Regions from separate parts of the Fundicoccus sp. Sow4_D5 genome, predicted to be linked through region 2. Evidence: predicted binding sites of a transcription regulator. Region 2 holds the regulator's gene; the other holds the start of a gene.
What was found. Region 2 encodes LexA, which represses DNA repair genes until DNA is damaged. Its sites were predicted from a motif close to CNAACANNTGTTNG; they were not measured.
Positions count from the first base shown of each region.

Region 1: a site for LexA is predicted at 4,727-4,740, ahead of uvrA (excinuclease ABC subunit UvrA). Genes of this name have one in related genera too.

Region 1 is NZ_JBQKLF010000007.1:27,014-34,509, reverse strand. It holds gene pstC (phosphate ABC transporter permease subunit PstC) at 38-949, shown strand; gene pstA (phosphate ABC transporter permease PstA) at 949-1,767, shown strand; gene pstB (phosphate ABC transporter ATP-binding protein PstB) at 1,781-2,584, shown strand; gene phoU (phosphate signaling complex protein PhoU) at 2,626-3,276, shown strand; gene ACTQ45_RS08925 (substrate-binding domain-containing protein) at 3,631-4,551, shown strand; gene uvrA (excinuclease ABC subunit UvrA) at 4,810-7,496, shown strand, end outside.
Region 2 is NZ_JBQKLF010000001.1:816,068-823,702, reverse strand. It holds gene ACTQ45_RS03830 (SDR family NAD(P)-dependent oxidoreductase) at 1-609, shown strand, start outside; gene ACTQ45_RS03825 (LapA family protein) at 606-902, shown strand; gene recJ (single-stranded-DNA-specific exonuclease RecJ) at 943-3,306, shown strand; gene ACTQ45_RS03815 (adenine phosphoribosyltransferase) at 3,303-3,815, shown strand; gene lexA (transcriptional repressor LexA) at 3,916-4,530, opposite strand; gene ACTQ45_RS03805 (DUF896 family protein) at 4,620-4,895, shown strand; gene ACTQ45_RS03800 (YneF family protein) at 5,000-5,212, shown strand; gene ACTQ45_RS03795 (ABC transporter ATP-binding protein) at 5,452-7,206, shown strand; gene ACTQ45_RS03790 (ABC transporter ATP-binding protein) at 7,206-7,635, shown strand, end outside.

The DNA.
Region 1 (7,496 bases), on a different contig from region 2:
TGTCATCGTATGTGTAAACATGTGAAGGAGAGAAAATATGCAACGTGATTTTAGCGAGAAGTTTATGAAATATGTGTTCATGTTCTGTGCACTCATTTCAATTATCTCAATCTTATTGATTTTCTACTTTATTTTTATTGGAGGTAGAGTCGTTGATACACCAGATGGACGTCTCTTAGAATTTGATGGAGGCTTACCTTTTTTAGCAGAAAAAGGCTTCTTTGATGTGATTTTTGGTACTAACTGGAGACCAAATGCATCGACTCCATCATTTGGTATTTTACCAATGATTATTGGGTCGGTTTTAGTTACAGTAGGTGCAATTGTAGTCGGTGTGCCGATTGGCGTTCTAACGGCAATCTTTATGGCTAAATTCTGCCCGCCTTCATTATATAAATTATTTAAGCCAGCAATTAATTTGATGGCTGCAATTCCATCGATCGTTTACGGTTTCTTTGCGTTACAAATCTTAGTGCCGTTGATGAGAAATATTATGCCAGGTAATGGTATGAATATGGTAACTGCGTCGATCCTTTTAGGAATCATGATTTTACCGACAATTATCGGGATGTCTGAAGCATCGATTCGTGCGGTGCCTGATTCTTATTATCAAGCAAGTGTTGGCTTAGGTGCGACACATGAACGCTCAGTAATGCGAGTGGTTGTACCCGCAGCGAGTTCAGGCATTCTGTCATCGATAATTCTAGGTATTGGTCGAGCAATCGGCGAGACAATGGCTGTTGTATTAGTGGCTGGTAATCAACCAAGAATTCCAGATAGCTTGACTGATGGCGTGCGTACGTTAACAACCAATATTGTCTTAGAGATGGGTTATGCTTCTGGAGACCACAGACAAGCGTTAATTGCTACTGCAGCAGTCTTGTTCATCTTTATCATTATTATTAACTCAGTCTTCATGGTAATTAAGGCGAGAGGAGAGCAACGATAATGGGAAAATTTAATTTAACTAAGTTTCTTGTTTGGGCAGCCGCTTTGTTTACGCTTGGCACGCTCGCTTATATTATTCTGTTTATATTATGGAATGGTATTCCAGCAATGAATTGGGGATTATTTGAATGGAAGTATACCTCTAACAACGTTTCAATGATGCCAGCGATTATTTCGACATTAATAATGATTGGACTCTCATTGTTATTTGCAGCACCAATTGGTGTGTTTACTGCCTTTTATTTAGTCGAGTATGCTAACCGTGGCAGTCGTTTTCTTAAAGTGATTCGTTTAGCAACGGATACGCTAGCAGCTGTTCCGTCTATCGTATTTGGGTTATTCGGGATGTTATTCTTTGTCATTCAAATGGATATGGGGTATTCGCATATTGCAGGGATTCTTACGCTCACAATTATGATTTTACCTGTGATTATTTCATCAACTGAAGAAGCTTTACTTTCAGTAGATAACTCATTAAGAATGGGGAGTTTAGCACTAGGTGCCGGTCAGTTAAGAACCATTTTTACAGTCGTTTTACCAGTCGCAATGCCGGGTATTATCTCTGGTATTATTCTAGCAATTGGCCGTATCGTTGGTGAATCGGCTGCCTTGCTTTATACGATGGGATCTTCAAGTGGTATGATCAATGGCTTAACGTCATCTGGACGTACGTTAGCGGTTCATATGTATGTTTTATCAAACGAAGGCTTTCACGTGAATGAAGCTTACGCAACTGCGACTGTATTGATTGTCATCGTGTTAATTATTAATGGCTTATCAACGCTTATCGGTAAAAAAATAGGTTCAGGAGGAAAATAATATGGCGAATAATATGTCTGTGACATTAAAAGCAAAAGATGCGAACGCTACGAATGGTGCTGGAAAAGTTAAATTTAAAATTAGTGATCTTGATTTTTACTATGGTGATTTTCATGCGTTGAAAAACATCAATATGGATATTGAAGAAAATCTCGTAACAGCTTTTATTGGACCTTCAGGATGTGGTAAATCAACCTTTATCAAAACATTGAATAGAATGCAAGATTTAGTACCTTATGCTAAACATCAAGGCTTAATTTCTTTAGATGGTCAAGATATTCATCAAAAAAATTATGATGTCAATGAACTAAGAAAACGCGTCGGAATGGTTTTCCAACACCCTAACCCATTTCCTAAGAGTATTTATGATAATATTGCTTACGGACCGCGTACTCATGGGGTAAAAGATTCTGCACAGTTAGACCAAATTGTTGAAGAGAGCCTTCGCGGAGCTGCTATCTGGGATGAAGTGAAAGACAAACTCCATCGTAAAGCAACGGATATTTCTGGAGGGCAACAACAACGTATTTGTATTGCACGTGCAATTGCTAATGATCCAGAAGTGTTATTAATGGATGAACCGACTTCGGCACTAGACCCAATTTCGACTAACAAGGTTGAAGACTTAATTGATGAACTAAAAGAGAAATATACTGTTGTAATTGTTACTCATAATATGCAACAAGCCGCACGAATTTCGGATAAAACCGCTTTCTTCTTGAATGGAGAAGTGATAGAATTTAACGATACTGAATCTATTTTCAGTAACCCAAAGGATCAAAGAACTAATGATTATATTTCAGGTCGTTTCGGTTAAACTATTTAATAGCTAAATTAGGAGGGTTAATTTTGAGAAAAGTGTTTGAAGAAGAATTAAAATCTTTATTCGTCCATTTAACAAAATTAGGTATTGCAGCAAATGAGTCAGTTCATAAAGCGATTAAAGCTCACAACACCAGTGATAAAGAATTGGCAAAGGAATTATTTGCGGATGATTTAAGAATCAATGCGTTGACCGTTGAAATTGAAAAAGAAGCTTTTCGTATTATTGCCTTGCAACAACCAGTTGCTTCAGATTTACGTTTAGTCTTTACAGTTTTAACAGCGAGTCTCGATATTGAACGAATAGCTGATCATGCGGTTTCTATTGGTCGTGCAGTAATTCGCCGTCAAGAAACGGAACAACAAGTCGATCAATTAAACGATGTCGTGAATAGAATGGCAGAAACAGCCCAAACAATGATTTCAGATGCGATGGATGCATTTGTTAATCGTGATGCAGCAACCGCTAGAAAAGTTGCGATGCTTGATGAAGTGGTTGATGCTGGTTTGAAAGAAATTTACAACGAGAGTGCTAGACGCATGCAGAAGAACACAGAGATGGTGCCAAGTGGAATCAGCTACATTAATATTGGAAACAGTTTAGAACGTATTGGTGACTACGTAACAAATATTTGTGAACGTATCGTTTACTTGAATACGGGCGAGATTATCGAATTAAATAAATAGTGGGTATAAGCAATCACTTTAGAAACCGCCTGGCGTCATTCGACGTTAGGCGGTTTCTTTATGGCATAAAGAAGAATGACTTCTTAAGTTGGGATTACTCTGGCGTTATGGATAGTCAACACTATTTGTAAATATAAAATCGCTCCTCTTAGCACCATCATTTCCTTTGGAAATAAAGCTTGTTCCTTATAATGCAACGTTAATTGAGCTTTACACAAAATTTACATAACATTTACACCGAATTTATATTCCCTCGCTATAATACAAGGTGTACTGATAAGTGATTACTTATTAGACGATTGATTTAGTTGTCGAGAGTCAATAAGAATTTCAAATTTAAAGGAGATGTACTTAATGAAAAAATCATTAAAGGCTTTACCATTATTAGCAGTTGCAGGATTAGCATTTTCTGCGGTAACACCAGTTTTAGCACAAGAAGGATATATCGGTGTAGTTTCACGTGAAGACGGTTCAGGAACTCGTGGCGCATTCGTTGAAATCGTTGGTGTAGTTGACGAAGACGATAATGACATGACTACATTAGACGCAGTTATCCAAAACTCTACAAACGGTGTTATGCAAACTGTTGCAGGTGATGTTCAATCAATCGGTTATATTTCATTAGGATCATTAGGTGATGAAGTTAAAGGTTTAGCGGTTGACGGTGTTGAAGTGTCATCGGAAAACGTTACAAATGGTTCTTACCCAATTGCTCGTCCATTTAACGTTGCTTGGACTAAAGATGCTGAATTATCTGAAGTTGCAGTAGATTTCTTGGACTTCGTATACTCTGCACAAGGACAAGCGATCGTTGAAGAAGAAGGTTACGTACAAGTTACTCGTTCAGCTGGAGAAGAAGAAGCTACTGAAGAGTCAACAGAAGAAGCAGCAACAGAAGAAGCTGTAGAATTACCTTCTTATGAAGCAGCTGGTTTAGAAGGAACAATCGAAGTCGTTGGATCGACATCAGTGAGCCCAATCATGGAGAAATTAGCTGAAGCTTACTCAGAATTAAACGAAGGTGTAACAATTAATATTACATCAAACGGTTCTTCTGCAGGTATGGAAGCAGCAATGAACGGAACAGCTGAATTAGGTATGGCTTCTCGTGATTTATCTGATGATGAAAAAGAAGCGTTAAACTACGATGCTGTTGCTATCGATGGTATCGCAGTAATTGTTCACCCTGAAAACCCATTATCTGATATTTCATTAGACCACGTTAAACAAATCTTCTTAGGTGAAGTAACTGAGTGGGAAGAAGTCGCTCAATAATTTAAACTGAAGATTAAAAACTCCTAATACGCTACCGCCTTTGTGCGGGGCGTATTTTTTTTAGAAAAGATTGAAAAAATTATTCTGGCCAAAGAGCTAGCAGATTATTTGGTATAAAACGAGATTTGTACTAATATTAATATAGATAGTCAAAAGTATAATTTTTTAATAAATGCGAACATACATTCTGTTTTAGCAGAGAAGTTGTGATATAATAACATAGTAAATTTGAAAAAGATGAAATGGGGACACTTCGAGATGGCAAAAGATAAAATAATCGTGCGTGGTGCACGGTCACACAACTTAAAAAACATCGATGTAGAAATTCCTCGAGATCAATTAGTCGTTATGACAGGACTATCTGGTTCGGGGAAAAGTTCTTTAGCCTTTGATACGCTGTATGCGGAAGGGCAAAGACGCTATGTTGAGAGTTTATCCGCTTATGCACGCCAGTTTTTAGGGCAAATGGATAAACCAGATGTGGACTCAATCGAAGGGTTAAGTCCAGCAATATCTATTGATCAGAAAACGACGAGTCATAACCCACGCTCGACTGTCGGAACTGCGACCGAAATCAATGATTATTTAAGGTTATTATATGCACGAGTTGGTGTGCCTTATTGTCCAACGCATCATATCCCAATCGAGCGACAATCTGCTGAACAAATGGTTGATCGAATTCTTGAATTACCCGATAAAACACGTATCCAAATCATGACACCAGCCGTTCGTAATCAAAGAGGACAGCATAAAAAATTGTTGGAACAGATTAACAAAGACGGTTTTGTGCGCGTACGTGTCGATGGCGAAATCTATGATGTGAGTGAAGTGCCAGAATTATCCAAAAATAAAAAGCATACGATTGAAGTGGTAGTCGACCGTTTAGTTATGAAGGAAGGCATTCGCTCACGTTTATATGACTCGGTTGAACAAGCACTAAGATTCTCAGATGGTTATCTTGTGATTGATGTGATGGGAGAAGAACCGCTTTATTTCAATGAACATTATGCTTGTCCTTTCTGTGACTTTTCTGTAGATCAGTTAGAGCCGCGCCTCTTTTCGTTTAATGCGCCTTTTGGTGCGTGTGCGAGTTGTGATGGTATCGGCTCACGTTTAACAGTCGATCCAGAATTAGTGATTCCTGATGAGAATTTAACATTAGAAGAAGGCGCATTTGTACCATGGCAGTCGATTAGCTCAAATTATTATCCGTCAATGTTAGAGCAATTTGCTAAAAGTCGTAACATTCCAATGGATGTTCCTTATAAGGACTTGCCGACAGAAACACAAGAACTCCTTAAATATGGTTCTCCAACGGCTAACTTTAAATTCACTTATAAACAAATGTCAGGTGCACAAAGAACTGTTGACCATGTGTTTGAAGGAATATTTAACAACGTTGAACGACGTTATAATGACACGTCGTCGGACTTCACGCGCGATGTCATGCGTCAATATATGTTTGAGTTGGAGTGTCCAACATGTCATGGGCAACGTCTGAATGACTCAGCCTTATCAGTTAGGGTTGGAGAAAAGAATATTGCGGAAGTATCAGAATTATCGATCGGTGATGCGTTAGACTATTTTGCAGAAATGACTTTTACAACGAGTCAATCGATTATTTCGGAACCAATCATTAAAGAAATCAGGGACCGTTTGTCATTCTTAGAGAATGTTGGTCTAGATTATTTGACGATGAATCGTATCGCGGGCTCACTTTCGGGTGGAGAGGCGCAACGAATTCGTTTGGCGACGCAAATTGGCTCGCAATTGAGTGGGGTAATGTATATTCTTGATGAACCGTCAATTGGTCTTCATCAAAGAGATAATGCGCGTTTAATTGATTCTTTGCAAACAATGCGTGATTTAGGTAATACTTTAATTGTTGTGGAACACGATGAAGAAACGATGCTAGCTGCCGATTACCTAATAGATATTGGGCCTGGAGCCGGAGAAAAAGGTGGCGAAATCGTCGCTCAAGGAACACCGGAAGAGGTCATGAAAAATCCAGCCTCTTTAACCGGCAAGTATCTATCAGGTGTGGAGAAGATTCCATTACCAACCGAACGTCGTGTAGAAGACCATGGCTGGGTCAAAATTACTGGCGCGAGCGAGAACAACTTGAAAGACGTTGATGTTGAATTTCCAATTGGGCGTTTGACGTGTGTCACCGGTGTATCGGGTTCTGGTAAAAGTACGTTAGTTAACCGTATCGCAAAAGTTGCTTTGACGAAGTTAACGACAAGCACGAAAGAAAGACCGGGTAAATTTGATTCAATCTCAGGTTATGAAAGTATAGAGAAAGTTATCGATATCGATCAATCACCGATTGGACGAACCCCACGAAGTAACCCAGCGACTTACACGAGTGTTTTTGATGATATTCGTGCGTTGTTTGCGATGACTAACGAAGCCAAACTACGCGGCTATAGCAAAGGACGCTTCAGTTTTAACGTCAAAGGCGGTCGCTGTGAAGCCTGTCAGGGTGGCGGAATTAATAAGATTGAGATGCACTTCTTACCAGACGTTTATGTTCCGTGTGAAGTGTGTGGCGGTGCTCGCTATAACTCCGAAACATTGGAGATTAAATACAGAGGCAAAAACATTTCAGATGTTTTAAATATGACAATTGATGAAGGGGTAGAGTATTTCTCTGCTCATCCTAAAATTGCGAGAAAGCTTCAAACTCTGATTGACGTCGGCCTAGGCTATATTCGTTTGGGACAATCAGCCACGACTTTATCTGGTGGTGAGGCGCAACGTATGAAACTGGCCGCTGAACTTCAGCGAGTGTCAACAGGTAATACATTCTATATCCTCGATGAACCGACGACAGGACTTCATCATCATGATATCCGTCGTTTAATCAAAGTGATTAATCGCTTGGTTGAAGCGGGGAATACGATTGTCATCATTGAACACAATCTAGATGTCATTAAAATTGC
Region 2 (7,635 bases):
AGTCAATCGACACAAATTGAACGAGTAGTCGCCAAGACGAAGCAACATTGTGGCAGAATAGATTATTTAGTAAATTCTGCAGGTTTTGGAGAATTTAAACCTGCCTTAGAATTTACTTATGGTGAGATCGAAGCCATGTTTAAAATAAATACATTTGCTATGATGTATTTGAGTCAATTAGTCGCACAAGTGATGATTGAACAAAGAGAAGGTCAAATTGTTTTCATATCTTCAATATCAGGAAAGTTGTCGACGCCTTCATCAAGTGTGTATTCAGCTACTAAATCTGCTATAATCGGTTATGCTGACTCGCTTAGATTGGAATTAAGACGATTTGGCATAGGGATTACGACGATTAATCCTGGCCCAGTCAAAACACCCTTCTTTTCTCATTCAGATGAATTAGGAAGTTATTATCAACGCATTGAACAATTTGCTTTAGAAACAGATTACGTAGCGAACAAAGTAATCCAAGCGATGACCCATAATGCAAGAGAAATAACGATACCTTTTGCTTTAAAAATGGCAGCCTTTGTATCACCTTTAGTCCCACATATTAGTGACTTTCTAAAGGAACACCTGTTTAATTTCAAGGAGGAAATATCATGAGAGAACCTTGGAGAATACTACTATCTTTATTTAGTTTAATTTTTGTGGTCATTTTTGCAGTTCAAAATACTGCGAATGTGACCGTTAATCTATTCTTCATTAATATTACTGTCCCACTTGTTATGGTCATTTTGATTACGCTTATTATTGGTGTAATTGTAGGCCTATTGGTCTCTATTGCTTCAGTTAGTAGAACTCGAAAGAAAATTAAAGCATTAGAGCAAACAGTTGCTAGTTTGACAAGTGAACAAGCAACTAAAGAAATATCTACGGAGTCAGTTGTTGAAGGGTGACTATCACTTAAGAAAAGACAAAGTAAATTGAGGTCTTAATATGAATTTAGCAAAATATGACTGGAAGATGACAAGTTCTTCCGGTGAACTAGAAGAAGAAATACATGCATTACAAGCAGCAGGCTTGAAATATTCGCCTGCTTTTTTGCGTTTATGTTTAAATCGTGGCTTAAAAAGTCCAGAACAGATTGAACAAGCGATAAACCAAACGCCTCAACTCTATCATAATCCATTTGAATTATATCAAATGGAGCTTGCTGTGAAGAGGCTACAGACTGCCGTCGAAAATGAAGAACGAATACTCATTTACGGTGATTATGATGCGGATGGTATCACAAGTACTCTAATACTTTATGAAACGCTTGAAATGATTGGTGCTCATGTCGAGTATTATTTGCCTAATCGTTTGACAGATGGTTATGGTCCCAACAGTGAGCGTTATCGAGAATTTATCGAAGCGGGTATACAATTAATACTAACGTGTGATAATGGTGTCGCAGGGCATGACGCGATTGATTTAGCTAATGAACTTGGAGTAGACGTCATAGTTTCCGATCACCATGAGATTCAAGAAACTTTACCTAATGCGTATGCGGTCATACACCCTAAACATCCGCAAGGTCAATATCCTTTTGGCGAATTAAGTGGGGCTGGAGTCGCCTTAAAAATTTCACATGCACTACTAGACGAAATTGCTCCGGAAGCGGTAGAATTAGCTGCCATTGGGACGTTGTGTGACATGGTGTCGTTGACAGACGAGAATCGAACAATTGTTTTAGGTGGTTTACAATTAGTAGCGGACACTCATCGTTTAGGCTTAAAAATGCTCTTAGAAGATCAAAAAGTTGATTTAACTAAAGTAGACGTTGATACAGTGGGCTTTGTTATAGGACCTCGTTTGAATGCGATAGGACGTTTAGGTGATCCAACGCCTGCTTTAGAATTATTAAAAACGTTCGATGAGACCGAAGCTGACCGACTTGTTCTGTTAATTAATGATAAAAACTCTCAGCGCCAAGCGATGGTTAAAGATATTCAAACTCAAGTTGAGGAAAGAATGGAACAGTATGAAGAGATTCCTGATGTAATTGTTGAAGCGGATGCTTCTTGGCAAGCGGGGGTATTGGGAATTGTAGCGAGTCGATTGAAAGAAAAATATAACCGACCGACCATTCTATTCCAATATCTAGAAGATAAGCAAGTGTATAAAGGGAGTGGGCGAAGCGTTAATAGTGTTAATATTTTTGCTTGGTTAACGGAAGTTAAAGAGACGATTGCTTATTATGGCGGTCATAGTCAAGCCGCTGGACTTACAGTCAATTCTTCTGAATGGTTGAATTTTAAATCGGCACTGGCTTCATTAGCTAATCAGAATGAAGCCTTGATTCGTCAACCAGAGGAACTAAAAGTCGATATGGTAATAAAACCATCGGAAGCCACTGTCAAATTTATCGAAGAAATTGAATTATTAGGACCTTTTGGAATGGATAATGCTAAACCTGTATTCGAATTCGAGGATGTAACGGTTCAAGAAAAACGTTTAATTGGTGCTGATAAAACACATGTTAAACTCTCTATTGCTGAGAAAGATAGTAAAGAATCCGCTTTAAATTGTGTGGCTTTTTCAAAAGCGACACAATTTGAAGGTGTTGAAGCTAATTCAATCATTTCAATTGTAGGCACCTTATCCATTAATGAATGGCGTCATTTGGTTAATCCCCAATTGATGGTAACAGATATGGGCGTCAATCAGTCACAGTGGCTAGATTATCGATCAAGTAAAATAGATCCTCAACTTTTAAAAGTTAATGGGGCGATTTATTTATTTAAACACTCTAAGTTAGCTGAGTGTTATAAAGAATCTTTACCTAAGAATAGCCGTGTCGAACTATATGCCAACATCAACGAAGAATTGCTAAATGAGTTAGTCAATGACGTGAGTTATAAAAAACTAGTCATTATGGAACCACCGCAAAGTCTAGAAACGTTACTGATTTTGTTAAAGCAAAAGGATTGGTCTCATATTTATTTAGGATCATTTATTCAAGAATCTAAGTATACTGCTGGAGAGCCGACACGTGAAGAATTTGCTGTTTTATACCGTTGGTTAAGCAAGCAAACGGCATTTCATTTGCGACAAAACCTCTCTAAAATGAGTGAACTATTAAAAATATCCATAACTAGATTAAAATTGATGATTGTTGTGTTTTTTGAAGCGGAATTTGTTACAATAAAAGATGGCTTTGTTGCATTTAATAGAGAACACTCGAAAGAGGCTGTTGATTTGTTTACTATGCCGGCATTCGAGCGTTACCGACAAGAAATGCAAGTCGAAGCAATAATGAATTACCAGACTTTATCAGATATTAAAAGATATTTCGAGGAGAATGAAAAAAGATCATGAATTTAAAAGACTATATTGCAAAAGTTGAAAATTATCCAGAAGAAGGAATAATTTTCCGTGACATCACACCATTAATGGCTGATGGAGATGCTTTTAAAGAAGCGACACAACAAATTGTTAATTATGCTAAAGAGTTAGGTGCTGACGTAGTTGTTGGGCCAGAAGCTCGTGGATTCATTGTAGGTTGTCCTGTAGCCTATGCTTTAGAGATTGGATTTGTACCTGTGCGTAAGAAAGGCAAATTACCAAGAGAAGTCATTGAGGTTGATTATTCATTAGAGTATGGTAGCAATACTTTGACAATGCATAAAGATGCTCTGCAACCAGGTCAAAAAGTATTAATTACTGATGATTTATTAGCAACAGGTGGTACAATCAAAGCAACGATCGATTTAGTTGAAAAATTAGGTGGAGTTGTCGTTGGCTGTGCATTCTTAATTGAATTAGAAGAATTAAATGGCCGTGATAAAATTTCTGGTTACGACATTAAAACACTAATGACTTACTAAACTACACACAAAAAAAAACGAACAAAGCGTGTAGAGCTGAAGCAATTTGCTTCCTCTATATGCCTTGTTCGCTTATTTGTAAAGATACTCAACTAATAATCTAGAAGCGTCGAAACAGGCTGACAACTTTACCTAATACGGTAACTGAATTTAAAATAATGTCATCCATATAATCATTTTCTGGTCTTAAGACGTAATGATCGGTTTTTTTAAAGAATGTCTTACAAGTAACTTCTTCTTCTTCTGTCATAGCAATGACGATTTCACCATTGTTGGCAGACGTTTGGCGTCTAACAGTTATGATATCGCCGTCCATAATACCCGCATTAACCATACTTTCGCCTTTTATTTCAAGCATAAATAATTCGCTTGGATCATAAGGTAACTCTGGTGGTATTGGATAGAAGGCAACCGCATCTTCAACTGCAAGAATTGGCGCACCAGCAGCAACTCTTCCTAATAAAGGAACTTGTACAGGTCCAACGCCAAGCAAATCAATTGAAGCTTGTGTTAATTCAAGAGCGCGTGTTTTACTAGAATCTTTAATTAAATAGCCAGCTTTTTCTAATCTAGATAGATGTCCGTGTACTGTCGAAGTTGAGGATAAGCCAACTGACGAACCAATTTCGCGAACAGTAGGTGGATAACCATTTTCCTCAATGTTATCATAAATACATTGTAGGATTGTCATTTGTTTCGTTGACAATTTAGCCATTGGAATCAACTCATTTCATTTTTGTTATTATTATTATATCAGAAACGTTTTTCAATGACAAACAAACGTTCGTAAAAAGGAGGATTTACATGTTAGAGAAAGATAAAATGGAGAGAATTAATGAATTAGCCCGCAAGAAAAAAGCTGAAGGTTTAAATGAAGCTGAATTAGCTGAACAAAAAGTGCTAAGAGAAGAATATATCGAAAATTTACGTTTCGGTATGCGTAATCATATCGAAGGAATCAAGGTCGTCGATGAAGATGGAACTGATTTAACTCCTGATAAAGTGAAAGAAATCCAAAAAGCTAAAAAACTTCATGGCCGTCACCTTCAACACTTCTTCGATAAGAAGAATAAAAAGTAAAATAAATTTAGTTTATCGTCTGCTTCTTGTGAAAATATACTATGAAAAACAGATGAACTTTAGTAAACTATAACTACATGATATTTAGAAAGTGAGGTTTATATATGCCAACAATCGCTTGGATTTTTATTGTTTTACTAGCTTTAGTAGCTGGTGCAGTGGGAGGATTCTTTTTAGCTCGTCGTTATATGATGAAGTATTTTAAAGAAAACCCACCAATTGACGAAAGAATGATTTCTCAAATGATGGCTCAGATGGGTCAAAAGCCATCTAAAAAGAAAGTTGAACAAATTATGCGTTCAATGAAACAGCAGTAATTAAAGTTTTGCAGGGGTTGTCCGTTTGTTCGGATTAACTCCTGTTTTCTTTTTATAAAATTTGAGAGATAGATGATATTTAGTCTGTTTAAAAGGTAGAGTTAAAGAACAATTTGCTTAGGAGAGGTATCGCGTATTTATAAGCTGATTGCTTTGTTTACTCACAAAAAGAGTGATAAACTTATTCATGGACTATTTAATTAATAATTAAATCATATAAATCAGAAAGGGTGGATAGTTTGGATATATTTTCTAGGTTAGCTTGGTTTTTTAAGCAAGAAAAATGGGCTTATATAACAGGAGCCTCGATGTTAGTTTTAGTAGGATTGTTAGCCGGGATTGTGCCAATGATTATAGCGACAGTAATTGATGGAATGACTGACGGTAGCTTAACGCCGACTGTCTTATTTTTTTGGGTAGTGGCAATCATTGTCATCTCAATACTACAATATGCAATGCGTTACGTGTGGCGAATTAATATTTTTGGTACGTCAGCAAAATTAGAAAAAATTTTACGTCAGCGATTATTCAATCATTTTACAAAGATGGATTCCATTTTTTATCAAAAGTACCGAACAGGAGACTTGATGGCTCATGCAACGAATGACTTAGGCGCCATTCGCATGGTTGCTGGTGGTGGAATCTTAACGATGGTCGATTCATTGACACAAGGTATTATTACGCTATTTATGATGTTTTGGGCCATTGATTGGCAATTGAGTTTAATGGTTATCATTCCTTTACCGATTTTAGCTATTTCAATACGTTTAATTGGTAAGAAAATGCATTATCACTTTAGACGTGCTCAAGAAGCCTTCTCTTCTTTGAATGATAAAGTACAAGAAAGTGTTACTGGTATAAAAGTAATTAAAACATTTGGTGAAGAAGAATTGGACAGTATCGATTTTAAAAATATGACCGCAACCGTAGTAGCTAAAAATAAATCAGTTTATTTTTATGATGCATTGTTCCGCCCAACGATTCAATTAATTATGGGTGTTTGTACGATTATCGGCTTGTTTTATGGTGGTTTTTTAGTAACACAAGGGCAAATCACTGTTGGTTTATTAGTGGCTTTTCTAAACTACATTACCCGCATGTCTTGGCCAATGGTGGCAATCGGGCGGTTGTTTAATATTATCGAACGTGGCTCAGCCAGTTATGACCGTATTATGGAATTATTAAAAGAGGAAACAAATGTTGTGGAAGCAGCCGATCCTGTGACTTCTCCGATTGATGGTGATCTAAATTTTGCTGTCGAACGTTTTACTTATCCTCAAACAAAAGAACCTATGCTGAAAGATGTGCACTTTACTATTCCTCAAGGACATACTTTAGGCATAGTAGGTAAAACAGGTTCAGGGAAAACGACAATATTCAAATTACTTATGCGAGACTATGATCAATACAAAGGAACTATTCGTTTCAATGGGATTGATATGAAAGCATATGCCTTAGATGTTTTACTGGGATCGATTGGTTATGTTCCACAAGATAACTTTTTATTTTCAACGACAATCAGAGATAATATTCGCTTTGCTGATCCAACTGCCTCTCAAGAGCGTGTGGAAACAGCTGCTCGATTAACGAGTGTACACGAAGATATTATCGGCTTTCCTGAAGGGTATGATACCTTAGTAGGAGAGCGTGGCGTGGCTTTATCAGGTGGTCAAAAACAAAGAATATCGATGGCGCGAGCGATCATTAATTCACCATCCTTATTAATTTTAGATGATTCTTTATCTGCAGTTGATGCAAAAACGGAAGAAGCGATATTAAGTTCGATTAAGACCAATCGACAGAATAAAACGACGATTATTTCAGCTCACCGTATCAGTAGTGTAATGCATGCCAATGAGATTATCGTTTTAGATAAAGGTGAAATTGTTGAAAGAGGCACCCACTATGAGCTGTTACAACAGGATGGTTGGTACAAACAAATGTATGAAAAACAACAATTAGAAGCATTATTAAATGAAGGAGGCGCACAGTAATGGCACAAGCAAAAGATTTTCAATCCGCATGGACTAAGAAAATGACAATGCGTGACCAGTATCAGGTAACCAAGAGAATTATGCAGTTTGCCAAACCTTACTGGAAAGAATTTTTATTAGCGCTCGTTTTTTCTGCAGGTCAAATTGTGGCGACTGTTTTCATGCCGCGAGTGATTCAATCCTATATTGACCAATACTTGTCAACATCCTCAGCAACCACGCAAACCGCCATATTATTTACTGCCCTGTACGCATTTTTACTAGTCATACAAGGGATTTCAAACTATTTTTCTACATATATCTTTAGTATGGCCTCTGAAAAAACGGTTGAAAATATTCGTAATGTTATTTTTGATAAAGTCGTTCATTTAGGGATGCGCTATTTTGACCAAACACCGGGCGGCTCAATTGTCTCGCGAGTGACGAATG